Regions from separate parts of the Allobosea sp. GW821-FHT03A12 genome, predicted to be linked through region 2. Evidence: predicted binding sites of a transcription regulator. Region 2 holds the regulator's gene; each other region holds the start of a gene.

The links. The regulator PhoB, encoded in region 2, activates phosphate uptake and scavenging genes when phosphate is short. The targets are predictions, from matches to a motif close to TGTCATNNANCTGTCAT.
Positions count from the first base shown of each region.
Region 1: a site for PhoB is predicted at 3,775-3,791, ahead of phnD (phosphate/phosphite/phosphonate ABC transporter substrate-binding protein). Genes of this name have one in related genera too.
Region 3: a site for PhoB is predicted at 3,793-3,809, ahead of AC3WLC_RS30665 (UDP-2,3-diacylglucosamine diphosphatase). Genes of this name have one in related genera too.

Region 1 covers NZ_JBYSVZ010000004.1:6,125-12,827, forward strand. The annotation lists gene AC3WLC_RS14100 (LLM class flavin-dependent oxidoreductase) at 1-208, shown strand, start outside; gene phnE (phosphonate ABC transporter, permease protein PhnE) at 233-1,864, opposite strand; gene phnC (phosphonate ABC transporter ATP-binding protein) at 1,861-2,652, opposite strand; gene phnD (phosphate/phosphite/phosphonate ABC transporter substrate-binding protein) at 2,673-3,725, opposite strand; gene AC3WLC_RS14120 (TIGR01459 family HAD-type hydrolase) at 3,923-4,753, shown strand; gene AC3WLC_RS14125 (inorganic phosphate transporter) at 4,763-5,776, opposite strand; gene AC3WLC_RS14130 (DUF47 domain-containing protein) at 5,792-6,436, opposite strand; gene AC3WLC_RS14135 (ABC transporter substrate-binding protein) at 6,601-6,703, shown strand, end outside.
Region 2 covers NZ_JBYSVZ010000006.1:421,198-431,534, reverse strand. The annotation lists gene pstC (phosphate ABC transporter permease subunit PstC) at 1-565, shown strand, start outside; gene pstA (phosphate ABC transporter permease PstA) at 580-1,470, shown strand; gene pstB (phosphate ABC transporter ATP-binding protein PstB) at 1,499-2,299, shown strand; gene phoU (phosphate signaling complex protein PhoU) at 2,337-3,062, shown strand; gene phoB (phosphate regulon transcriptional regulator PhoB) at 3,203-3,901, shown strand; gene AC3WLC_RS24420 (YnfA family protein) at 3,911-4,231, opposite strand; gene AC3WLC_RS24415 (GcrA family cell cycle regulator) at 4,309-4,860, opposite strand; gene AC3WLC_RS24410 (aspartate aminotransferase family protein) at 5,407-6,618, shown strand; gene argF (ornithine carbamoyltransferase) at 6,621-7,550, shown strand; gene AC3WLC_RS24400 (Hsp33 family molecular chaperone) at 7,550-8,548, shown strand; gene argE (acetylornithine deacetylase) at 8,671-9,849, opposite strand; gene apaG (Co2+/Mg2+ efflux facilitator ApaG/CorD) at 9,846-10,238, opposite strand.
Region 3 covers NZ_JBYSVZ010000012.1:30,316-37,018, reverse strand. The annotation lists gene AC3WLC_RS30675 (cation:proton antiporter domain-containing protein) at 1-1,641, shown strand, start outside; gene AC3WLC_RS30670 (glycosyltransferase family 4 protein) at 1,818-2,918, opposite strand; gene AC3WLC_RS30665 (UDP-2,3-diacylglucosamine diphosphatase) at 2,918-3,742, opposite strand; gene AC3WLC_RS30660 (SDR family oxidoreductase) at 3,869-4,648, shown strand; gene AC3WLC_RS30655 (GNAT family N-acetyltransferase) at 4,693-5,166, shown strand; gene AC3WLC_RS30650 (DMT family transporter) at 5,300-6,229, shown strand; gene AC3WLC_RS30645 (helix-turn-helix domain-containing protein) at 6,333-6,703, shown strand, end outside.

The sequences.
Region 1 (6,703 bases), on a different contig from region 2:
GCTCGACGACAATCTCTATACGACACCGGGCAAGTTCGGTGGCGGCGGGGCCGGCACCACCTGGCTGGTCGGCTCGGCCGAGGACGTCGCGCGCTCGCTGCGCAAGTACCGCGACCTCGGCATCAGCCATTTCGTCCTGTCGGACACGCCCTATTTGCCCGAGATCAGGCGACAGGGCGACCAGCTGCTGCCCCTGCTGCGGAACTGAAGCGGGAGGCGTCAGCCTCCCGTCTCAGATCACCTTGGCGCGCAGCGTCGCAGTGACGATCTCGGTGACCACCACCACCGCGAAGATCACGACGAGCACGAGCCCGACCTGGTCCCAGTAGAGATTGTCCATCGCCGCCTGCAGGGCGACGCCGAGGCCGCCGGCGCCGACCAGGCCGAGCACGGCGCTTTCGCGCACATTGATGTCCCAGCGGAACAGACTGACGGCGAGGAAGGCCGGCTTCACCTGCGGCCAGAAGCCCTTGAGCAAAACGGAACGCCAGGGCGCTCCGGCTGCGCGCAGCGCCTCGATCGGGCCGGGCTTGGCCTCCTCGATCGCCTCGGCCAGGAACTTGCCGGTGAAGCCGATCGAGTGCACCGCCACCGCCATGACGCCGGCGAGCGCGCCAGGCCCGAACACAGCGACGAAGAGCAGCGCCCAGACCAGCGTGTGCACAGAGCGGGTCGCGACCAGGATGAAGCGGCCGAGCGTGTTGACCCAGACCGAGGACGAGATGTTGCGGGCGCACATCAGCGCCACCGGCGTCGCCATGAGGATCGCCAGCACCGTGCCGAGCGTTGCGGTGTGCAGTGTCTCGATCAGCGCCTGCTGCACGGTCTTGGGGAAATAGGCCCAGTCGATCGGCCACATCCGCGCGAAGAGGTCGACCGTCTGCTCCGGCGCGTCATAGAGGAATTCCGGGATCACCTCGATGGTCTGGACCGACCAGCCCAGCGCCAGCGCTGCCACCGCCCAGAACGCGAGGCGCATGCCACGCTCGGCGGCGGTGAAGCGATGCCAGACCGGGCCGGACGCTCCTTGCTTGACCTCGCCGGTCGGCGCCTCGTCCTGATAGACCCGGCGCATGAAGGCGGAGAGGATCTCGCCGGCCATAACCGCCAGGATGATCGCGATGATGATGGTCAGAACGAAGTCGTAGTCGAAGCGCTGGAAGGCGGTGAACAGCGTCGCGCCGATGCCGCCGCCGCCGACGAGGCCGACCAGGGCGGAATTGCGCAGGTTCGAATCGAGCTGATAGGCGGCAAAGCCGATGAAGCGCGGCAGCACCTGCGGCACCACGCCCATGGTCACGACCGAGAGGAAGGGCGAGCCGGCGGCGCGCAATGCCTCGATCGGCTTCATCGACATTTCCTCGATAGCCTCGGCGATCAGCTTGGCGATGAAGCCGATGGTTGCGACGATCAGCGCCAGGATGCCGGCGAGCGCGCCGAAGCCGACCGCCTTGACGAAGAGGATGGCGACGATGACCGGGTGGAAGGTCCGGCAGAGCGCGATCAGCCCGCGCGCCAGGATCGTCACCGGCAGGGGCATCAGGTTGCGAGCGGCGCAGAGGCCGACAGGCAAAGCGAGCAGCACGCCGGCGCCGGTCGCGATGATGGCGATCTGCAGCGATTCCAGCATGCCCTGCGCGAGCAGCTGCAGTTTGTCGTGCGCCAGGTTCGGCGGGAACATGCGGCCGAGGAAGCGCGCGCCATTGCCGAGGCCCTGGACGAAGCGCTCCCAGCGGATATCGACGATCCCCGCCGCATAGATCACATAGGCGACGAACAGCACCGCGCCGAGGCGCAGCGGCCAGTTCGGCGGGAAGGCGCGGGCGCGCAGGCTGAGGCCTTCGCTGAGGGGAGGGGCGCTCATTCCATCCAGCCTTCGCCGCCATAGATCTCGGCGAGATGGCTGTCCTGCAGCCCGGCCGGCGGGCCGTCATAGATCACGAGGCCCTTGGACATGCCGATCATCCGCAGGGCATAGCGTCGGGCGAGCGCGACGTTGTGAATGTTGACCAGCACCGGGATATTGCGCTCGCGCCCGACCTTGGCGAGCAGTTCCATGATCTCGACCGAGGTCTTGGGATCGAGCGAGGAGGTCGGTTCGTCGGCGAGGATCAGGTCTGGCTCCTGCATCACCGCGCGGGCGATGCCGACGCGCTGGCGCTGGCCGCCGGAGAGCTGGTCGGCGCGGCGGGTGGCGAAGTCGCCGAGGCCGACCGATTCCAGCAGGGCGAAGGCGCGGGCGATATCCTCCTCGGGGAAGCGCCGTGTCCAGGCGCGCCAGACCGGGACATAGCCGAGCCGGCCGCAGAGCACGTTCTCGATCACCGTCAGCCGCTCGACCAGATTGTATTCCTGGAAGACCATGCCGAGCCGCCGGCGCACTGATCTGAGCGGCTCGCCCTGCAGCTTCGCCAGATCGGTCCCGCCGAGCATGATCGAGCCGGAGGTCGGGTCGACCAGCCGGTTGATGCAGCGGATCAGCGTCGACTTGCCGGTGCCGGAGGGGCCGATGATCGCGACGATGCCGGGCTCGGAGACGCTGAGCGAGATGTCGCGCAGGACCGGCTGGCCCTTGCGATACTCCTTGACGAGATTGCGGATGACGAGCGCCCGGCCATGGCCGGGCGCCTCTGCGACGGGAAGGGCGCTCATGAGCTGGGAAGAGCCTTCGATCAGGGCTTGGCTGGCGCTGGCTGCGCCTTCTTCTTGGCGAGTTCGTCCGCCTCGCGCTTGGCCTCGGTGTCATAGGCCGACTTGTTGTAGGGCGTGCCCGACTTCTCGGCGACGTCGCGCACGATCGCCCAGTCCTTCTGGTAGGTGATCGGCAGGAAGCGATCGTCGCCGTTGAACTCCTTGGTCATTTCCGGGGTGAAGCGGAAGGAGAAGAAGCAGTCGGTCAGCTTCTTGGCGAGCTCGGGCTTGAGGTCGTGCGCATAGGCGAAGGACGAGGTCGGGAAGATCGCGCTGCGATAGATCTCTCGGGTATCCTCCTTCTTGATCGTGCCGCGCACGATCATGCGCTCGTAGACGTCGCCGGCGACGGCGCCCATGTCGTAGTCGCCGGAGACGACGCCGAGCAGCGACTTGTCATGCCCGCCCGACATTAGCGGCTTGTAGTCCTTGTCGGCTTCGAGCCCGAACTCGGGGAAGAGCACGCGCGGGGCGAGGTTGCCTGAGTTCGACGAGGGCGAGGTGTGGGCGACCTTCTTGCCCTTGAGGTCGGCGAGCTTCTGATAGGGGCTGGAGGCCTTGACCACGGCGACGAGGTTGTAGCCGCGCACGCCCTCGGCCGAGCCCTTGGCGGCGAAGGGGATCGCGCCGGCAAGGTTGACGGCGAATCCCGTCGGGCCGGTCGAGAAGCCGGCAAAGTGCAGGCGGCCCGAGCGCATCGCCTCGATCTCGGCCGAGTTCGACTGCACGGGGTAATAGACGATGCGCTTGCCGGTGCAGGCGGCGAGATGGTCGGTCAGCGGCTTGAAGATGTTGGCGTAGACGGCCGGGTCCTCGACCGGCGTATAGGCCCAGACCAGCGCCGACGGGTCCTTCAGCTTCGAGGCCTCGGTCGGCACGTCAGCGACCAAGTCCTTGTTGGCGTCGCAATACATCGTGTCGAGCTGGCCGCGATTGGGGCAGGCGTCCTGTGCCTGTGCCTGTGCCGCGCCTGCGAGCCCGAGGCTCAGCAGCAGCGAGGTTGTGGCGGACAGGCAAGTCAGCGTCTTAGTCATAGTCGGCGTCTCTCCCGGTCGATCTTGATTGTGAGCTGGCTATAGTATGTGACACAAAACTGTCATATTCCAGCCGGGCGGGGCGTCTCGTCTTACGACTATAGTGGCCTTGTCCACCGCGACGATTGACCCGCGCACCAACCCAGGCGATGCGAAATCCTCTTCCCACAATCTTTCCGGACAATCTGGCGGCGTTGATGCCGCGCTATGACGGCTTCCTGCTCGACCAATGGGGCGTTCTGCATGATGGCGTCCGGCCCTATCCCGGCGCCGTCGCCGCGTTGCAGATGCTGCGACGCGCCGGTAAGCGCGTGATCATCCTCTCGAATTCCGGGCGCAGCGGAGCCGAGAACGCCAAGCAATTGATGAGATTCGGCTTCGCGCTGGAGCTCTATGACGAGATCGTTTCGGCCGGGGACGACGCCCGCGACGCATTGGCGGCGCGCGACGAGCCGTTCCACCAAGCGCTCGGCCGCCGCTGCCTGCTGCTGGCGCGTGAGGGCGAAGCGCATCTGGCGGAAGGCCTGGGTCTCGACCTCGTCGAGGATGTCGCCTTGGCCGATTTCATCCTGCTGATGACGATGGATCCACCCAAGCAGTCGGTCGCCGGCTGGATGAGCTTGCTCGAAGCGGCCAGCGACCGCCGGCTGCCGATGGTCTGCGCCAATCCCGACCTGCACCGCGCCAGCGCTGACGGCGGCCTGCAGGAGGCACCCGGCCTCGTCGCGCGCGTCTATGAGCAACTCGGCGGCGCCGTGCGCTATCACGGCAAGCCGCAGCCGCGGATCTACCGCACCTGCCTTGCGAAGCTCGGGCTCGACCGCAGCCGGGTGATCGCGATCGGCGATTCGCTCGAGCACGACATCGCCGGTGCGCAGGGCGCCGGCATCGACAGCGTCTTCATCGGTGGCGGCATCCACCGCGGCGAGATCGGCTGGGATGGCGCGGCGATGGATGCAGCGAGTTGCCTCGCGCTCTTCGCCCGCGCCGGGCAAAGCCCGACCTATGCGCTGCCGCTGCTCGGCTGATGCCCTCGCTCAGCGGCCGGTCAGGAACAGTCCGGAGAGGAAATAGGCCAGCGCCGAGATCAGGCCGGCGGCCGGCATGGTGACGATCCAGGCGAAGACGATGCCACGGGCGACGCCCCAGCGCACCGCCGTGACCCGCCTTGCCGCGCCGACGCCGATGATCGCGCCGGTGATGGTGTGCGTGGTCGAGACGGGCACGCCGAGATAAGTCGCCATGAACAGGGTGATGGCGCCGCCGGTCTCGGCGCAGAAGCCCTGCTGCGGCGAGAGCCGGGTGATCTTCGAGCCCATGGTGTGGACGATGCGCCAGCCGCCGCAGAGCGTGCCGAGCGCCATCGCCGCCTGGCAGGAGATCACCACCCAGAACGGCACCGAGAAGGTGTCGCCCATCATGCCGTGCGAGAACAGCAGCACTGCGATGATGCCCATCGTCTTCTGCGCGTCGTTGGCGCCATGCCCGAGCGAATAGAGCGAGGCCGAGACGAATTGCAGCAGGCGGAAGGTCGAATCGACCTTGATCGGCGCCACCCTCAGGAAGGTCCAGGAGACGATCAGCACCAAGAGCAGCGCCAGCGCGAAGCCGATCGCCGGCGACATGAAGATCGCGACGAAGGTCTTGCCGAGGCCCCACCAGACGATCGCCGAGAAGCCGACCTTCGACAGGCCGGCGCCGACCAGCCCGCCGATCAGCGCATGCGAGGAGCTCGACGGGATGCCGGCGATCCAGGTCACGACATTCCAGACGATCGCGCCGGTGAGCGCGCCGAAGATCACCCGGTCATCGACGATCGTCGCCTGGATGATGCCGGAGCCGACCGTCTGGGCGACGTGCAGGCCAAAGAACAGGAAGGCGATGAAGTTGAAGAAGGCGGCCCAGAACACCGCCCATTGCGGCGCCAGCACTCGCGTCGAGACGATGGTCGCGATCGAGTTGGCGGCGTCGTGCAGGCCGTTCAGGAAGTCGAACAGCAGCGCGACGGCGATCAGGAAGAGGAGGGCGGGGGCGAAGCTGGCGAAGTCCACAGGAGGCCGCGCCGCTCAGAGGTGTTCGAGCACGATGCGGCTGACGCGCTTGGCGACGTCCTCGAAGCGGTCGACCACCTTTTCCAAGTGGTCGTAGATCTCCGCGCCGACGATGAAGCCCATGGCGTCGGTACCGCGATGGGCCTTGAACAGCTCCTTCAGGCCCTGATCGTAAAGCTGGTCGGAGTGCTCCTCGATCGCCCCGATCTCCTTGGCGAGCGCCCCGATGCCGACCGCGTGCTTCTTGATGTCGCGCAGCATCGGCAGGAGCTCGCCAACCTTCTGCGAGGCAGCGACGACCGTCTTGCCGAGCTCCTGCATGCAGGGCGTAAAGCTCTCGACCTCGAACAGGCGGATCGCCTTGGCGGTCTTCTGCATCTGGTCGATGGCATCGTCCATCGAGCCGATCAGTTCCTCGATGTCGCCGCGGTCGAAGGGCGTGATGAAGGTGCGGCCGACCTCGAGCATGACCTCGCCGGCGATTGCGTCGGCCCGGTTCTCCTCGGCGAAGATCTCGGCGCAGCTGGCCTCGATCGGCGTCGCCCCGCTGAGCAGGCCGTCGAGCGCCGCCGCGCCCGCCTGCAGCGTCTGCGCATGACGCTCGAACAGCACGAAGAACTTGTCCTCCTTCGGCAGCAGCTTCTGGAACCAGCCCAGCATCGGAACGGCCTCTCACCAACTTAGTCCGCCCCGCGGCAAATGAGCGGGATGACACGCCTGCGCCTTTTGTGACAGTTTTGCGACAACGGCAATCCGGATTCACCGGTTTTGCCAGCCGCCGGCCTCGACGTCGGCGGGCACAGAAGACGAAAGGGAGGATTTGGATGTTTACACGCAGGATCGCGCTCGTCTCGGCGCTCGGACTGGCCCTGGCCGCCTCGGCTGTTCATGCGCAAGCGCCGTCGGGCAAGGTCACGGTCGTGACCT
Region 2 (10,337 bases):
TGGCATGTGGGGTCTGTTCGTCTTCGCGCCGCTGTTTGCCGCCTATGTCCAGATCCCGCTCTCGAACATCGTCGAGGGCATGCCGATCATCGGCACTGTCCTCTATTCGCGCTCGCCTTCGGGCCTGGGCATCCTGACCGCCGGGATCATCCTGGCCTTCATGATCATCCCCTTCATCGCCTCGATCACGCGCGACATGCTCGACCAGATCCCCTCGGTGCTGCGCGAGAGCGCCTATGGCATCGGCGCCACGACCTGGGAGGTCGTGCGCCATGTCCTGGTGCCGCAGGCCGGCGTCTCGATCATCGGCGCGATCATGCTCGGCCTTGGCCGCGCCCTCGGCGAGACCATGGCGGTCACCTTCGTCGTCGGCAATGCCAACCGGCTCTCGGGCTCGATCATGGATCCGGGCTCGACCATCGCCTCGCGCATCGCCAACGAGTTCAACGAGGCGCTCGGCCTGCAGCTCAACTCGCTGATCGCGCTCGGCTGCATCCTGTTCTTCGTCACCTTCGTCGTCCTCGTCATCGCGCGCCTCCTGGTTGCGCGGGTGAAGCGCTACTGAGCGGAGCTGGACCCATGACCATGGCGACATCCACCAAGACCATGACCGCTCCGCATGTCGAATGGGGCCGGGTGCGCCCGGCGCGCCGCACGGCCGACCGGATGATGAAGATCATCGCGACGAGCTTCACCCTGATCGCGATCGTCGTGCTGTTCTGGATCCTCGGCATGCTGATCGTGAAGGGTCTGGGCGGGCTCTCCGCCGCGACTTTCACCCAGATCACGCCTGGGCCGGGCACCGAGGGCGGCGGCCTGGCCAACGCCATCGTCGGCTCGATCGTGCTGACCTTCCTCGGCATCGCCGTGGCGACGCCGATCGGCGTGCTCGCCGGCACCTATCTCGCCGAATACGGCAAGGCCTCCAAGCTCGCCGACCTCATCCGCTTCATCAACGACATCCTGCTCTCGGCGCCCTCGATCCTGATCGGCCTGTTCGTCTATGTGATCATGGTCGAGCCGTTCCGCGGCTATTCCGGCTGGGCCGGCGGCGTCGCTCTCGGCATCATCGCGATTCCCGTGATCGTGCGCACCACCGAGGACATGCTGCGCCTCGTCCCCGGTTCGCTGCGCGAGGCCGGGGCGGCCCTCGGCGCCCCGCCCTCGGTCGTCATCACCTCGGTGACCTGGCGTGCGGCGAAGTCGGGCATGGTCACCGGCATCCTGCTGGCCCTCGCCCGCATCGCCGGCGAGACCGCGCCGTTGATCTTCACCGCGCTCAACAACAATTTCTGGTTCTCGCCGAACCTGGTCGGCGGCGTCTCCAACCTGCCGGTGACGATCTACCAGTTCGCCTCAGCCCCTTACGAGAACTGGCAGCAGCTGGCCTGGGCGGGCTCGCTGATCATCACCGTCTCAATCCTCGTGCTTTCCATCATCGCCCGGCGCATCGTGCGCGGCGGCAAGTGATCAGCGTCCGATCGGAAGGACCATGCAGATGCTCTCGACCCTGGAACTGAGCCCGCAGACGCTGGATGCCGAGGCTCCCGTCCGCATCGCCGTCAAGAACCTCGATTTCTACTACGGCGAGCACAAGGCGCTGAAGAACATCAACCTCGACTTCCGCGACCGGCACGTCACCGCGCTGATCGGCCCGTCCGGCTGCGGCAAGTCGACCCTGCTGCGTATCTTCAACCGGATCTACTCGCTCTATCCCGAGCAGAAGGCCACCGGCGAGATCCTGCTCGACGGCCGCAACATCATCTCCAACAACGTCGACGTGAACGAATTGCGTTCGCGCATCGGCATGGTCTTCCAGAAGCCGACGCCCTTCCCGATGTCGATCTACGACAATGTCGCCTTCGGCATCCGCCTCTACGAGAAGCCGCCGAAGTCGGAGCTCGACGACCGTGTCGAAGGCGCGCTGCGCCGCGCCGCCCTCTGGGACGAGGTCAAGGACAAGCTGAAGAGCTCCGGCATGGGCCTCTCCGGCGGCCAGCAGCAGCGCCTCTGCATTGCCCGCACCATCGCCCAGAAGCCCGAGGTCATCCTGTTTGACGAGCCGACCTCGGCGCTCGACCCGATCTCGACCGGCAAGATCGAGGACCTGCTGGAGCAGCTGAAGAGCGACTTCACCATCGTCATCGTCACCCACAACATGCAGCAGGCGGCGCGCATCTCGCAGTACACCGCCTTCATGTATCTCGGCGAGGTGATCGAGTTCGACGCGACCAACACCATCTTCATGAACCCGCACAAGAAGCAGACGCAGGACTACGTCACCGGCCGTTTCGGCTGACGTCCTCAGCGCCAGCCAGCACCGAAGGATACGCCCGATGTCGGATCAACATATCGTCCGCTCCTACGATGCCGATCTCGAGGGCCTGCGCCGCAGCCTCGCCGAGATGGGCGGCATGTCCGAGCGCATGCTCGGCGACTCCACCGTGGCGCTGGTGCGCCGCGACACCGCGCTCGCCCAGAAGATCATCAGCGCCGACCAGCGCCTCGACAATCTCCAGCGCGAGGTCGAGGAGAAGGCGGTGCTGACCATCGCCCGCCGCCAGCCGCTGGCCAACGACCTGCGCGAGCTGATCTCGGCGATCCGCATCGCCGCCGACATCGAGCGCGTCGGCGACCTCGCCAAGAACATCGCCAAGCGCGCCGTCGCGATCTCCGGCCAGTTCTCGCCGCCGCATCGCGCCGTGGTCGGGCTGGAGCATATGAGCCGCCTGGTCCAGGCCCAACTCAAGGACGTGCTCGACGCCTATGCCGCCAGCAACGAGCAGAAGGCGATGGAGGTCTGGCGCCGCGACGACGAGATCGACGCGCTCTACACCTCGCTGTTCCGCGAGCTCCTGACCTATATGATGGAGGATCCGCGCAACATCACCTTCTGCACGCATCTCCTGTTCTGCGCGAAGAACGTCGAGCGCATCGGCGACCATACCACCAACATCGCCGAGACCATCCACTACCTCGTCACCGGCCAGTCCATCGACGAGACCCGGCCGAAGCTCGACACCACCAACATCCTCGTCGACCTGCCGGCGGCCAATGGCTGAACCGGCGGGCGGCGCGCTTTCCGTTCAGCCGGAATCGGCTGAACGATCAGAATTCGCGCAGTTGAAAAGTTGGAGCATGTTCTGATCGCAAAAGTGGTTTCCACTTTTGCGGAACAGGCTCCGAGCGAAAGCGAGACGTAATGCCTGCACGCATCCTGATCGTCGAGGACGAGGAGCCGCTCACCCTGCTGCTGCGCTACAATCTCGAGGCCGAGGGCTTTGAGGTCGACAGCGTGGCGCGTGGCGACGACGCCGAACTGCATCTGCGCGACCATACGCCCGATCTCGTCCTGCTCGACTGGATGCTGCCGGGCCTCTCCGGCATCGAGCTCTGCCGGCGTCTGCGCACCCGCCGCGACACCGAGCGCGTGCCGATCATCATGCTGACTGCCCGCGGCGAGGAGACCGAGCGCGTGCGCGGCCTCGCCACCGGCGCCGACGACTATGTCGTCAAGCCGTTCTCGCTGCCCGAGCTGATCGCCCGCATCCAGGCCCTGCTGCGTCGCGCCAAGCCCGGCCATGTCGCCGGCCTGCTCGCCGCCGGCGATCTCGAGCTCGACCGTACGACGCGGCGCGTCCGCCGTGCCGGCGCCGAACTGCATCTCGGCCCGACCGAGTTCCGTCTGCTCGAATTCCTGATGCAGGCGCCGGGCCGGGTCTATTCGCGGGCGCAGTTGCTCGATGCCGTCTGGGGCCGCGACGTCTATATCGACGAGCGCACCGTCGACGTCCATGTCGGGCGTCTGCGCAAGGCGATCACGCCCGCCAACGCCAAGGACCCGCTGCGCACCGTGCGCGGCGCCGGCTACGCCTTCGATGAGACGTTTGCGCGCGGCTGAGCGCTTCGATCAGCGCGGCGCGGCGATGATCACCGCCGCGCCGGCGAGGCAGAGAACGGCTCCCGCGAGATCATAGCGATCCGGCGCGACCTTCTCGACCAGCGCCATCCAGGCCAGCGACGCCATGATGTAGATGCCGCCATAGGCGGCGAAGGCGCGCCCGGCGGCGGGGCTGTCGACCAGGGTCAGCAGCCAGGCGAAGACCGCGAGAAAGACGAGTCCCGGCAGCAGCCACCAGACCGGCTTGTCGAGCTTCAGCCAGGCCCAGAAGGCGAAGCAGCCGGCGATTTCCGCCAGCGCCGCGGCGGCATAGATCGCCAGGGTCGTCATGGGCGCTCCCACTCATTCCAGCCATGAAAAAGCCGGCCACGAGGGCCGGCTTTTCAGCGTCCAAACATGCCGCCCACTCAGGCGCGAATGGCCTTGCGGTCGCGGCGGCGGTCGGCTGCCGGCTGGTAGGCGATGCGGGCGTGATAGGCGCAATAGGGCAGGCCGGTGGCGCTGCGGCCGCCGCAGAAGCGGAACTCCGGCGTGGTCGGGTCGCCCATTGGCCAGCGGCACATATATTCGCGCAGGTCCATGATCGTGACCCGCTCGGAGAACGGCACGACCACGTCCTCGGCCGGCGCCGGAGCGCGTTCGACCTGGGCTTCGGCTTCGATCTGTGGCGCGAACTGCGGGGCGAGCGCGGTGTTGCCGCGGGTCAGGCCTGCGTTGCCACTGCTCTGGTGGCCGGCCGGATGGCTCGGCGGACGGGCGGCCGGCTTGCGCGGACGCGGCGCGGCAGAGCCCGGGCTCTTGGCCCGGCCGGACAGGCCGAGGCGATGGACCTTCCCGATGACGGCGTTGCGCGTGACATTGCCAAGCTCGGCGGCGATCTGGCTCGCGCTCAGGCCGTCATTCCAGAGCTTCTTGAGCAGTTCGACGCGTTCGTCGGTCCAGGCTCCGGCTTCGGTCATGGGGTTGCACCTGTCTTCGTCATGCTCCGCCAGCAAGCCGGCGAGGCATAGGGAGAGATCATGGCGGAATCCGATACCGGCAGCGCCCGTCGCTAAACGGAAGCCGTTACGCCCGGAACTGACGATACAGGAGACGCCGCACGAGATGTCGTATCTGACGAAGAAGACCATACAAGATGGCCTGACTCGGCCACAAGAGTCGCCGAATCGTAATTCGGCTTTTCCCCAGCCAATCGCCGCAGATGGTCCGGCAGTGAGTCCAATCGGCAACGCTGCCGCGAGGTCAGCCGCAATTGACAGGGCCGGGCCGGTTTTGCATAGTCTCACGACGCAGCCGCCCTCAAGGGGCGGCGCTTATGTTTTTGAGCGATCGGGATTTTCCTTCGATGCGGCTTGACGCGCGACGAGACGGCGGGAACGGCCAGCGACGATAATGTCGCCGGCGGGTCGCATCGTGCCGGCATCATGCCGCCTTGCGTCCCACCCTGCCGTTCCCGGCCCGAGATTCCGCGCTACCCTCCTGTCTCGCCGCAAGGATTTCGCTCGATGAGCACCGCTTCCGCTTCTTCCGTTCTCCTGCCGACCTATGCCCGGGCCCCGATCGCGCTCGAGCGCGGCGAAGGCGCCTGGGCGATCACCGCCGATGGCACCCGCTATCTCGATTTCGGCGCCGGCATCGCCGTCAATTCGCTCGGCCACGCCCATCCGCATCTGGTCGAGGCGCTGACCCAGCAGGCTCAGCGCATCTGGCACACCTCGAACCTCTACACGATGCCCGACGGCGAGAAGCTCGCCCGCCGGCTCTGCGAGGCGACCTTCGCCGAGCGCGTCTTCTTCACCAATTCGGGCGCCGAGGCGAACGAGTGCGCGATCAAGATGGCGCGCAAGTACCACGCCGCGAAGGGCCATCCCGAGCGCTACCGGATCGTCACCTTCGAGGGCGCCTTCCATGGCCGCACGCTCGCGACCATCGCCGCCGGCGGCCAGCAGAAATACATCGACGGCTTCGGCCCGAAGGTCGACGGCTTCGATCAGGTGCCATTCGACGACGAGGCGGCGCTGAAGGCCGCGATCGGGCCTGAGACCGCCGCGCTGATGATCGAGCCGATCCAGGGCGAGGGCGGCCTGCGCTCGGTGCCGATGCGCTTCCTCAGGCGCCTGCGCGAGCTCTGCGACGAGCACGGCCTGATGCTGATCTTCGACGAGATCCAGACCGGCGTCGGCCGTACCGGCAAGTTCTTCGCCTATGAGCACTATGGCGTCGCGCCCGACATCATGTCGATCGCCAAGGGCATCGGCGGCGGCTTCCCGATGGGCGCCTGCCTCGCCACCGAGGAGGCCGCCTCCGGCATGACGCTCGGCACGCATGGCACCACCTTCGGCGGCAATCCGCTCGCCATGGCGGTCGGCAACGCCGTGCTCGATGTCATCCTGGCGCCTGGCTTCCTCGACCATGTCCAGAAGACGGCGCTGCGCCTGCGCCAGTCGCTGGCCCAGCTCAAGGACCAGCATCCGCAGGTGATCGAGGAGATCCGCGGCGAGGGGCTGATGCTCGGCCTCAAGCTCAAGACCCTGAATACCGATTTCGTCGCCCAGGCCCGGGCCGCCGGCCTGCTCGTGGTCGCGGCTGGCGACAATGTCGTGCGCCTGCTGCCGCCCTTGATCATCGGCGAGAGCGATGTGGCCGAGGCGGTGGCGCGGCTCGACAAGGCGGCAGGTGCGGTCGAGGCGGAGCTCGCCCGGCCGGCGGCGGAGTGAGCATGATGTCTGCGACGCGTCATTTTCTCGATCTCTCGGATTTCTCCGCCGGCGAGCTGAGGTCGATCCTCAAGGCCGGCGAGGAGATCAAGGCCCGCAGGCGCACGCCGGCGGCAGCCGGCGACCGCCTGCTCGAGGGCAAGGTCATCGCCATGATCTTCGAGCAGCCCTCGCTGCGGACCCGCGTCTCCTTCGATGTCGGCATCCGCGAGCTCGGCGGCTCGCCGATGATGGTGACGGGCCAGGAGATCGAGCTCGGCGAGCGCGAGACCATCGCCGACACCGCCCGCGTGCTGTCGCGCTATGTCGATGCGATCATGATCCGGATGCTCGACCATGATTCCGTGGTCGAGATGGCGAAATACGCCACCGTGCCGGTGATCAACGGCCTGACCAAGCGCCAGCACCCCTGCCAGGTCATGGCCGATGTCATGACCTTCGAGGAGCGCAAGGGCTCGATCAAGGGCAAGCGCATCGCCTGGACCGGCGACACCAACAATGTCCTGACCTCCTGGGTCCATGCCGCCGGCCGGCTCGATTTCGAGCTCGCCATCGCGACGCCCGAGGAGCTGGCGCCGCCGCCGGCCCTGCTCGACTGGGCCCGCAAGCAGGGCGCGAAGCTGCAGTTGACCACTCGCCCCGAGGCGGCGGTCGAGGGCGCCGATTGCGTCATCACCGATTGCTGGGTCTCGATGGGCGACGAGGAAGGCACGCGCCACAACCTGCTGCGGCCCTACCAGGTCGATGAGCGCCTGCTCGGCCGTGCCGAGAAGGATGCGATCTTCATGCACTGCCTGCCGGCTTCGCGTGGCGAGGAAGTGACCGATCAGGTCATGGACGGCCCGCAATCGGCCGTCTTCGACGAGGCCGAGAACCGGCTGCATGCCCAGAAGGGCATCCTGGCCTGGTGCTTCGGCGGAGTGGCGGCCTGATGGCGGACGCTTCGCCCGCGGGCGCACCCGACGATCGGGTGCTGCCTTTCGCCGTGCCGGAGCTCGACCTGCGTGGCCGGGTCGTCCGGCTCGGCGCTTCGCTCGACCAGGTCCTTGAACGGCATCATTATCCCGAGCCTGTCGCGCGCGTCGTCGCCGAGGCGGCAGCACTGACCGTCATGCTCGGCACGACGCTGAAGGGCGAGGGGCGCTTCCAGCTCCAGACCAAGAGCGACGGGCCGGTCTCGATGCTGGTCGTCGATTTCAACGCGCCTGACTGCTACCGCGCCATGGCCCGCTACGACGCCGACCGTCTGGCGGCGGCGGTCGACGCGAACGCGACCTCGACTGGCGAGCTGCTCGGCAAGGGCCACCTCGCCATGACCGTCGACCAGGGCACGGATGCGACGCGCTATCAGGGCATCGTCGCGCTCGACGGGCAGAGCCTGGAAGAGGCCGGCCATCAATATTTCCGCCAGTCCGAGCAGATTCCGAGCCGGATTCGCTTGGGCGTCGGCACGGTCTTGACCGGCGGCGGCCTCGCCTGGCGTGCCGGCGGGCTGATCGTCCAGTTCATGCCGACCTCGCCAGAGCGCCTGCGCGCCGCCGATCTCCACCCTGGCGATGCGCCCGAGGGCCATGAGATTCTCGCCGCCGGCGACGATGACGGCATTACCGACGACGCCTGGGCCGAGGCGCGCTCCCTCGTGGGGACGATCGAGCATCACGAATTGCTCGATCCGCTCCTGGAGAGCGAGCGCCTGCTCTACCGGCTCTTCCATGAGCGCGGTGCCCATGTCTTCGAGCCCGTCGCGGTGCACGAGGCCTGCCGCTGCTCGCGCGAGCGCGTGCTCGGCATGCTCAAGGGGTTTTCGGCGGACGACCGCAAGGCGATGATCGCCGATGACGGCTCGCTCGGCGTCACCTGCGAATTCTGCTCGCGCCGCTACGAGTTTGATCCGGCCGAGGTCGAGGCGGAGATTTCGGCGGGGGAGTGAAGGGCTCGGCGTCATGCTCGCCCTTGTGGCGAGCATCTCAGGCCGGAGAAGCCTCCGTCTAGCGCCTCCTCGTCAGGAGATTCTCGGGTCTGCGCTGCGCTTCGCCCGAGAATGACGGCGCTTCAGCCCACCCGGCACTCCGCCATCAGCTTGCGCATGAAGGCCTCGCCCGCGGCGAACTGCTCCAGCGTGATGTATTCGTCCGGCTGGTGCGCCTGGTCGATCGAGCCGGGGCCGCAGACGATCGTCGGCAACCCTGCGCGCTGGAAATGCCCGGCCTCGGTGGCGTAGGCGACGGCGATGGTGCGGTTGCGACCGGCAAGGCGCATCACCAGCGTCTCGGCCTCCGAGCCGGGATCGGGGGCAAGGCCCGGCACGTCCGAGCTCATCACCGTCTCGATCGTCGCCGACGGTGCGGTCCTGCGCATCCGCGCCAGCACCTCGTCCGACAGCTTGGCGAAGCGGGCCGGCACCTCCTCGGGATCGGAGCCCGGCAGCGTGCGCACCTCCCAGGCGAGGTCGCAGCGATCGGCCAGGATGTTGCGGGCGATGCCGCCATGGAACTTGCCGATATGGACGGTGTCATAGGGCGGATCGAAGCGGCCGCTCTCGTCGATCCGGCCCTCGCGCTCGTCGGCCATGGCGACGAGGCCGGCGGCGAGGCGGGTGCCGGCATGGACGGCGCTGGCGCCGAGATGCGGCTTCGAGGAGTGCGCGGCAAAGCCGGTGATCGCGGTGAAGAAGGTGCGGATGCCCTTATGCGCATCGGCGAGTTCGAGCGAGGTCGGCTCGCCGACGATGACGGCGCGTGGGCGTGGCAGGCTCTTGCCCATCGCGGCGATGCCGTCGACGACGCCGAGGCAGGTCACCTCCTCGTCATAGGAAAAGAACAGGTGGATCGGCGTCTTGAGGTCTGCGGCGAGGAAATCCGGCACCAGCGCCAGGGCCAGCGCGACGAAGCCCTTCATGTCGACCGAGCCGCGGCCATAGGCTTTGCCGTCCTCGACATGCAGGGTGAACGGATCGCGCGACCAGGCCTGGCCCTCGACCGGCACGACGTCGGTATGGCCGGAGAGGACGATGCCGCCCTTGTCCTGCGGGCCGATCGTGGCGAACAGCGCCGCCTTGTCGCCGGTCGCGTTCGGGAAGCGCACGGACGGCACGCCCCAGCCGGTGAGGTATTCCTCGACGAAGGCGATCAGGTCGAGATTGGATTTGTGGCTCACCGTGTCGAAGGCGACGAGGCGGGCGAGCATGTCGAGCGGCTGGTAGCGCTGCCCGGTTGGGGTTGCGGTCGTCAATGCAGAACCTTCTTTACATAGGGCGAGTCGAGCGGGAACAGCGGCACCTCGACATCGAAGCGCGCGCCGTCCTCGCCGAGCATGGCATAGACGCCCCGCATGCTGCCGTCGGGCGTCATCAGCGGGCAGCCGGAGGTGTAGCTGAAGCGCTCGCCGGGCTGCAGCACCGGCTGCTGGCCGATCACGCCCTCGCCGCGGACCTCATGGACCTCGCCGCGCCCGTCGGTGATGACCCAGTGGCGCGTCATCAACTGCATGGTGCGCGACGAGAGGTTCTCGATCTCGATGGTATAGGCCCAGAAATAGCGGCTCTGGTCCGGCGTGGACTCGTTGTCCATGAACTTGGGCGAGGCGGTGACGCGCACGCCATGCGTTTCGGCCTGGTACATGATCGCGGCTCCGTGCCGTCTGCGCGCGGCGCGCGCCGGGGCGGCGGGAAGGCCTTGTTATGACCTGGGACGGCGCAGCGTCAATGCTGCCAACAGGCT
Region 3 (6,703 bases), on a different contig from region 2:
CTCGGCGGCCTCGTCGCCAAGGTTCCCTATCTCAGCGCCGTCACCGTCTCGAATGCCGATGCGCTCGCAGGCCCGGCCGAGCTCGGCGTCGCCTTCCTGCTCTTCGTCATCGGGTTGGAGCTGTCCTATGAGCGCCTGATGACCATGCGCCGGCTGGTCTTCGGGCTCGGTCTCGGCCAGGTCGCGTTCTCAGCCGCGGCGATCGGTGCGGTCGCCTTCGCCTATGGCCAGGCGCCGGCAGCTGCGCTGCTGATCGGCACCGCGCTCGCCCTCTCCTCGACCGCCATGGTGGTCGAGCTGCTCTCGGCCCATCGCCGCATCACCTCCTCGGCCGGGCGCGCCAGCTTCGCCATCCTGCTCTGCCAGGACCTCGCGGTGATCCCGCTGCTCTTCCTGGTCAGCGTGCTCGGCGCGCAGGAGCACGGCTCGCTGCTGCTCGGCCTGACGCAGGCGCTGCTGCAGGCAGTCGCGGCGATCGCGGCGATCACCGTCATCGGCCGTCTCGCCATGCGCCCGCTCTTCCGCCTGGTCGCCTCGACCGATTCCTCCGAGAGTTTCATGGCCGCGACCCTGCTTGTCGCGCTCGGCACCGGGCTGATCGCCGCGGCGGCGGGGCTTTCCATGGGCCTCGGCGCTTTCATCGCCGGCTTGCTGCTGGCGGAGACCGAATATCGCCGCGCCATCGAGGTGACGATCGAGCCGTTCAAGTCGCTGCTGATCGGCGTCTTCTTCCTCACCGTCGGCATGAGCGTGAACCCGGCGGCGCTGGCAGCGCAGCCGGTCGCGATCTTCAGCATCGCCATCGGCCTCTTCCTCGCCAAAGTCGCGATCACCTTCATGTTCGCCCGCTACTTCAAGCTCTCCGTGCCGACTGCATTGGAAACCGCGATTATGGTCGGCCCCGGCGGTGAGTTCGCCTTCGTGCTGCTGACGGCTTCGGTCGCCGCCAAGCTGGTCGACCAGACGGCCGCCTCGCTGGTGCTCGCCGGCGTCTCCCTGACCATGATCTTCCTGCCGCTCGCCGCCCGCATGGCCCGGACGCTCTCGGCCCGCCTCGCCCCGGCGGTGAAGCTTCCCGACGAAGCGAGCATCCTGCCGCCGGACGACCATGCTCCGCGCGCCATCGTCGTCGGCCTCGGCCGCGTCGGCCGCCTGGTCGGCGAGATGCTCTCGCAGCACAAGGTGCCTTATATCACCGTCGACGCCGACGCCGCCCTGGTCTCGACGCAGCGCCGGGCCGGCAGGCCAGCCTTCTATGGCAACGCCACGAGGCCCGATTTCCTGCGACTCTGCGGCCTCGAGGAGGCGACCGCGCTGATCGTCACCATCGACAATCCCCGCGCCGTCGACGAGATCGTCGCGGCAGCACGCGGCGTGCGGCAGGACCTCATCATCGTCGCCCGCGCCCGCGACGCCAAGCATGCGCGGCATCTCTACGAGCTCGGCGTCAACGACGCAGTGCCGGAAACGATCGAGGCCAGCCTGCAATTGTCGGAAGCGGCGCTGGTCGGCCTCGGCGTACCGATGGGCCTCGTCATCGCCTCGGTGCACCAGCGCCGCGACGATTTCCGCAGCGAGCTCAAGCCGCCGAGCGCCCCGCAGCCGGCGCTGCCGCGCCATGCCCGCTCGCGCCGGCTGTGACAGTTTCGCTTGGCGCCACCTCGTCTTTCCGGGGCGCTGCGCAGCAGCGAGCCCGGAACCCAGAGCCGATGCCCTTTCCGTAATAAGCTCGCCCCCAACCGAGCCTTCCGATCAGACGCATCGGTTCTGGGTTCCCGGCTCAGGCCTGCGGCCTGCCCCGGAAAGACGGTGTAGCGCTAAGCGAATTCCTTGCGCTCCGTCGGCTCCAAGCGGACGGACAGGGCAGTTGTCGGGGCCGGCGCCAGTTCGGGGCGCACCGCCTTGCCCGCAGCGGCAGCCTGCATCGCCCGGCGCATGTGGCCGTAGAACTGCTCGGCGCTGCTGTGCCAGCTATGGCGCTGAGCGAGCTCCAGCCCGGCCTCGCGCGGCAGGCGCAAGGCCGAAAGCGCGGCCTGGCGCAGGTCCTCGTGCAGCACCGCCGCCTCACTGCCGGCGAAGACGTCGCTCGGCCCCTGCACTGGGAAAGCCGCCACCGGCAATCCACTCGCAGCCGCCTCCAGCAGCACGATGCCGAAAGTGTCGGTCAGGCTCGGGAAGACGAAGACGTCGGAGGAAGCATAGATCGCCGCGAGATCCTCGCCCTCGCGCGCGCCGAGGAAATGCGCCTCGGGGAAGGCACGCTGCAGGTCGGCGCGAGCCGGCCCGTCGCCGACCACGACCTTGCTGCCGGGCAGGCGCAAGGACAGGAAGGCCTCGAGGTTCTTTTCGACCGCGACCCGGCCGACGCTGAGGAAGATCGGCCGCGGCAGGTCGAGCACGCTCTCGGGCCGCGGATGGAACAGCGAGAGGTCGACGCCGCGCCCCCAGCGCAGGATGCGCTCGAAACCATGCGCCCGCAGCTCCGCCTCGACCGTCGCGGTCGAGACCATGACGCCTGCCGCAGGCCCGTGGAAACGGCGCAAGAAGCGATAGCTCCAGCTTTCGGGGATCGGCCAGCGCGCCGCGACATATTGCGGAAAGCGCGTGTGGTAGCTCGTGGTGAAGGTGCGCTTCTGGGCGAGGCAGACCGCGCGCGTCAGCCAGCCGATCGGCCCTTCCGTTGCGATGTGGATATGGTCGGGGCCGAATTCGGCGATCCGCCGGGCGATATGACGGCGCGTCGCAAGCGCGATGCGGATATCGGGATAGGACGGCAGGCCGACCTGCCAGAACCCCTCCGGCGTCAGCATCTGCGGGGTGACGCCGAATTCCGGCGCCGCTTCGACCATCCGCTCCAGCGAGCGCACCACGCCGTTGATCTGCGGGCGCCAGGCGTCCGTCGCGATCAGGACACGCATCACGCGGCCTCGACGAGGCTCGGCACTGGAGTCGGCCGCGCCGCAGGAGTAGCCGGCTTCTCGCCGCTAAACCGGTGCTGCGGCCAACGTACGATCTCGAAGCGGCCATCGTCGTGCTCGACCACCGCCGTACAGCTTTCGACCCAGTCGCCGGTGTTGATGTAGGTCAGCCCGCCGATCTCGCGCTGGGCGGCGTGGTGGATGTGGCCGCAGATCACGCCGTCGGCCTTGTGCCGGCGCGCTTCGTCGGCGAGGCACTGCTCGAACTCGCCGATATAGTTCACCGCGTTCTTGACCTTGTGCTTGGCCCAGGCCGAAAGCGACCAGTGCGGCAGGCGAAGGACGCGGCGGACCCGGTTGATGCCGTGGTTGAGCACGAGCGCGATCGTGTAGGCCCAGTCGCCGAGCAGAGCGAGCCATTTGGCGTTGCGGACCACGAGGTCGAACAGGTCGCCATGGATCACCAGCATGCGCTTGCCGTCGGCGGTCTCGTGGACGATGTCGTCGACGAGCGTGATGCCGCCGAACTGCAGGCCGGTATAGTCGCGCAGGAAGTCGTCGTGATTGCCGGTGACGTAGATCAGCTTCGAGCCCTTGCGCACCTTGCGCAGCAGCTTCTGCACCACATCGTTATGGGCTTGCGGGAAGTACCAGCCGCTCTTCAGCCGCCAGCCGTCGATGATGTCGCCGACCAGATAGATCGTCGGAGCGTCATAGGCGCGCAGGAACTCCAGCACGAGATCCGCCTGGGCTCCACGCGTGCCCAGATGCAGGTCGGAGATGAAGATGCTGCGAACCTGCTTGGCGTCGCTGTCGTCGCTCATACCCGCCGACCCATCCGTTGTCAGATGTCTGCGGCGTGTGTCTGATTTGCACTACGCTTTGATGACGCGGCGGCAAAACCATGCTTTGCCTCCTCTCACAGGAACGGATCTTTCCGGGAGACGACAATGGATCTGGGTATCGCCGGCCGCACGGCCATCGTTTGCGCCTCGAGCAAGGGGCTGGGCCGTGGCTGCGCGCAGGCGCTCGCCGAAGCGGGTTGCACCGTCGTCATCAACGGCCGTGACGCCAAGACGCTGGAGGAGACCGCGGCTGCGATTCGCGCCAGCACCGGCGCGACCGTGATCGCCGTCGTCGCCGACGTCTCGACCAAAGCGGGCCAGGATGCGCTGCTCGCCGCCGCGCCGAACCCGGACATCCTCGTCAACAACAATGGCGGCCCGCCGCCAAAACCCTTCCGCCAAGTGACGCGCGAGGGCCTGCTCGAAGGCGTGGCGCAGAACATGGCGACGCCGCTCGAGCTGGTGCAGCGCGTCGTCGACGGCATGATCGAGCGGGGCTTCGGCCGCATCATCAACATCACCTCGGCGAGCGTGCTGACCCCCCTCACGGGGCTCGACGTCTCCTCCGCCGCACGCGCCGGCCTCACCGCCTTCCTCGCCGGCGTGGCGCGCGAGATCGCCCATGCCAACGTCACCATCAACAACATCCTGCCGGGCGTGTTCGACACCGACCGGATCAAGACCGCGACGAACAAGGTCGCCGAGATGCAGGGCATCAGCATCGAGGAAGCGACGAAGCGGCGGCTCGCGGCCGTCCCGGCCGGCCGCCTCGGCACGCCCGACGAGTTCGGCAAGCTCTGCGCCTTCATTTCCAGCGCCCATGCCGGCTACATCACCGGCCAGAACTTCCTGATCGACGGCGGCTCGTTCCGGGCCAATTTCTGACATAGCCGCAAACCGGCCGGGCCGCGCCAGACGCAGCCCGGTCGATGCCTCCAGCTCGGCCGACCATGACCATCGCCTATCGCCGCGCCATCCCCGACGACACGCCCGCTTGCCTCGTCCTGCGCGGCATGACGCGCGAGAACGCCTTCTCGGTCGAAAGGCTGGCGGCGCTCGGCATCACGCTCGAAAGCTGGCGCGCCGGCATCGCCGACACCAGCCTGCCCGGCCATGTCGCGACCGACGACGGCCGGATCGTCGGCTACTGCTTCGGCGAACGCGAGACCGGCGAGATCGCCGTGCTGGCGCTACTGCCCGACTATGAAGAAAAAGGAATTGGCAGGACGCTGCTGAACCTGGTCGCCGCTGATTTCGGGGAGTTCGGTTTCGCCAGGCTGTTCCTGAGCTGCTCAGCCGATCCCGCCTCACGATCCTATGGCTTCTACCGGCATCTCGGCTGGCGCTCGACCGGCAGCTTCGACGATCGCGGCGATGAGATCCTCGAATACCGCTTCGCCTGACCCGGCTCTTCATCGCCTCCCGCAGCGCGCCGGTCCGATTTGCAAGATCGGCGCTTGGAACGGCCCGGCGCCCGTGGTCTAAGGGCTGGACGTCTTGCACAAGACTTCCAGTCCTCGCGCCCGACCTGCTCCCTTGTCACCGCTCCTCGGCATCAGCCTCAAGCTGCTTTCGGCCCTGTCGTTCACGCTGATGTCGGCCGGCATCAAGACGCTGGCCTCGCGCTATCCGACCGGCGAGCTCGTCTTCTTCCGCTCCTTCTTCGCGCTGATCCCGCTGATCATCTGGCTGGCCTGGCGCCATGAATTCCCCGAGGCGCTGAAGACGAACAATCTGCGCGGCCATCTCAAGCGCGGCGTCATCGGCTCGACCGGGATGTTCCTCGGCTTCGCGGCGCTGCACCTGCTGCCGCTCTCGGACGCGGTCGCGATCGGCTATGCCGCGCCGCTGATCGTCGTCGTGCTGGCGGCGCTGATCCTGAAGGAGCGCGTGCGCATCTATCGCTGGACCGCCGTCGCCGTCGGCTTCCTCGGCGTGCTCCTGATGCTCTCGCCGCATATGGGTGCTGACGCCTTCGGCCATGGGCTCTCGGGCGGCCCGGCCATCGGCGCCCTGCTCGCGCTCGCCGGCGCCTTCTGCTCCGCCTTCGCCTCGGTCGAGGTCCGGCTGCTGACCCATACGGAGAAGACCGGCGCCATCGTGTTCTACTTCATGACGCTGACCTCGCTGCTCGGCCTGCTGACGCTGGCGCTCGGCTGGACGGTGCCCGACCTCAAGGACTTCATCCTGCTCGTCACCATCGGCGTGCTCGGCGGCCTCGGCCAGATGCTGCTGGTCCAGGCCTATCGCTATGGCGACGCCTCGCTAATTGCGCCCTTCGAGTATTCGACGATGATCTGGGCGACCGCGCTCGGCTGGTTCGTCTTCGGCGAATGGCCGGTGATGGCCGTGCTGCTCGGCTCGCTGATCGTCATCGCCTCGGGCATCTACGTCATCCTGCGCGAGCAACAGCTCGGCCTGCTCAGGAAAGAGACGCGCGAGGCCGGCCCGTCCCGTTCGGTCTGACGCCCTCGACTTGCCGCTTGGAGCGATCCGAGGCATTGTCCGCTAGGACAAACAATCGTTCTCTATCCCAAACGAATTGGGGGAGACGGCAGGCAAGAGCGCAATGGGCATCGAAACCAGGGAACGTGGCGGGCGCGAGCTGGAATCCGGCGCGCAGGTGATCTCGGGCCAGCTCGGCAAGACGATCCAGCGGCTGCGCAAGGCCTATAACCTCTCGCTTTCGGAACTGGCCGAGCAGTCCGGCGTCGCCAAGTCGATCATCAGCCAGATCGAGCGCAACGAGACCAATCCGACGCTGGCGACGATCTGGCGGCTGTCGCAGGCGCTCGACGTCTCGATCGAGCGCGTGCTCTCGACCAATGAGGAAGAGGCCTTCATCGAGAAGATCGCCCGGCCCGACACACCGATCCTGGTCTCCGAGGACGGCAAGCTGCGTCTCGCCATCATCGGCTGGATCAAGACCGTCGAATGGCT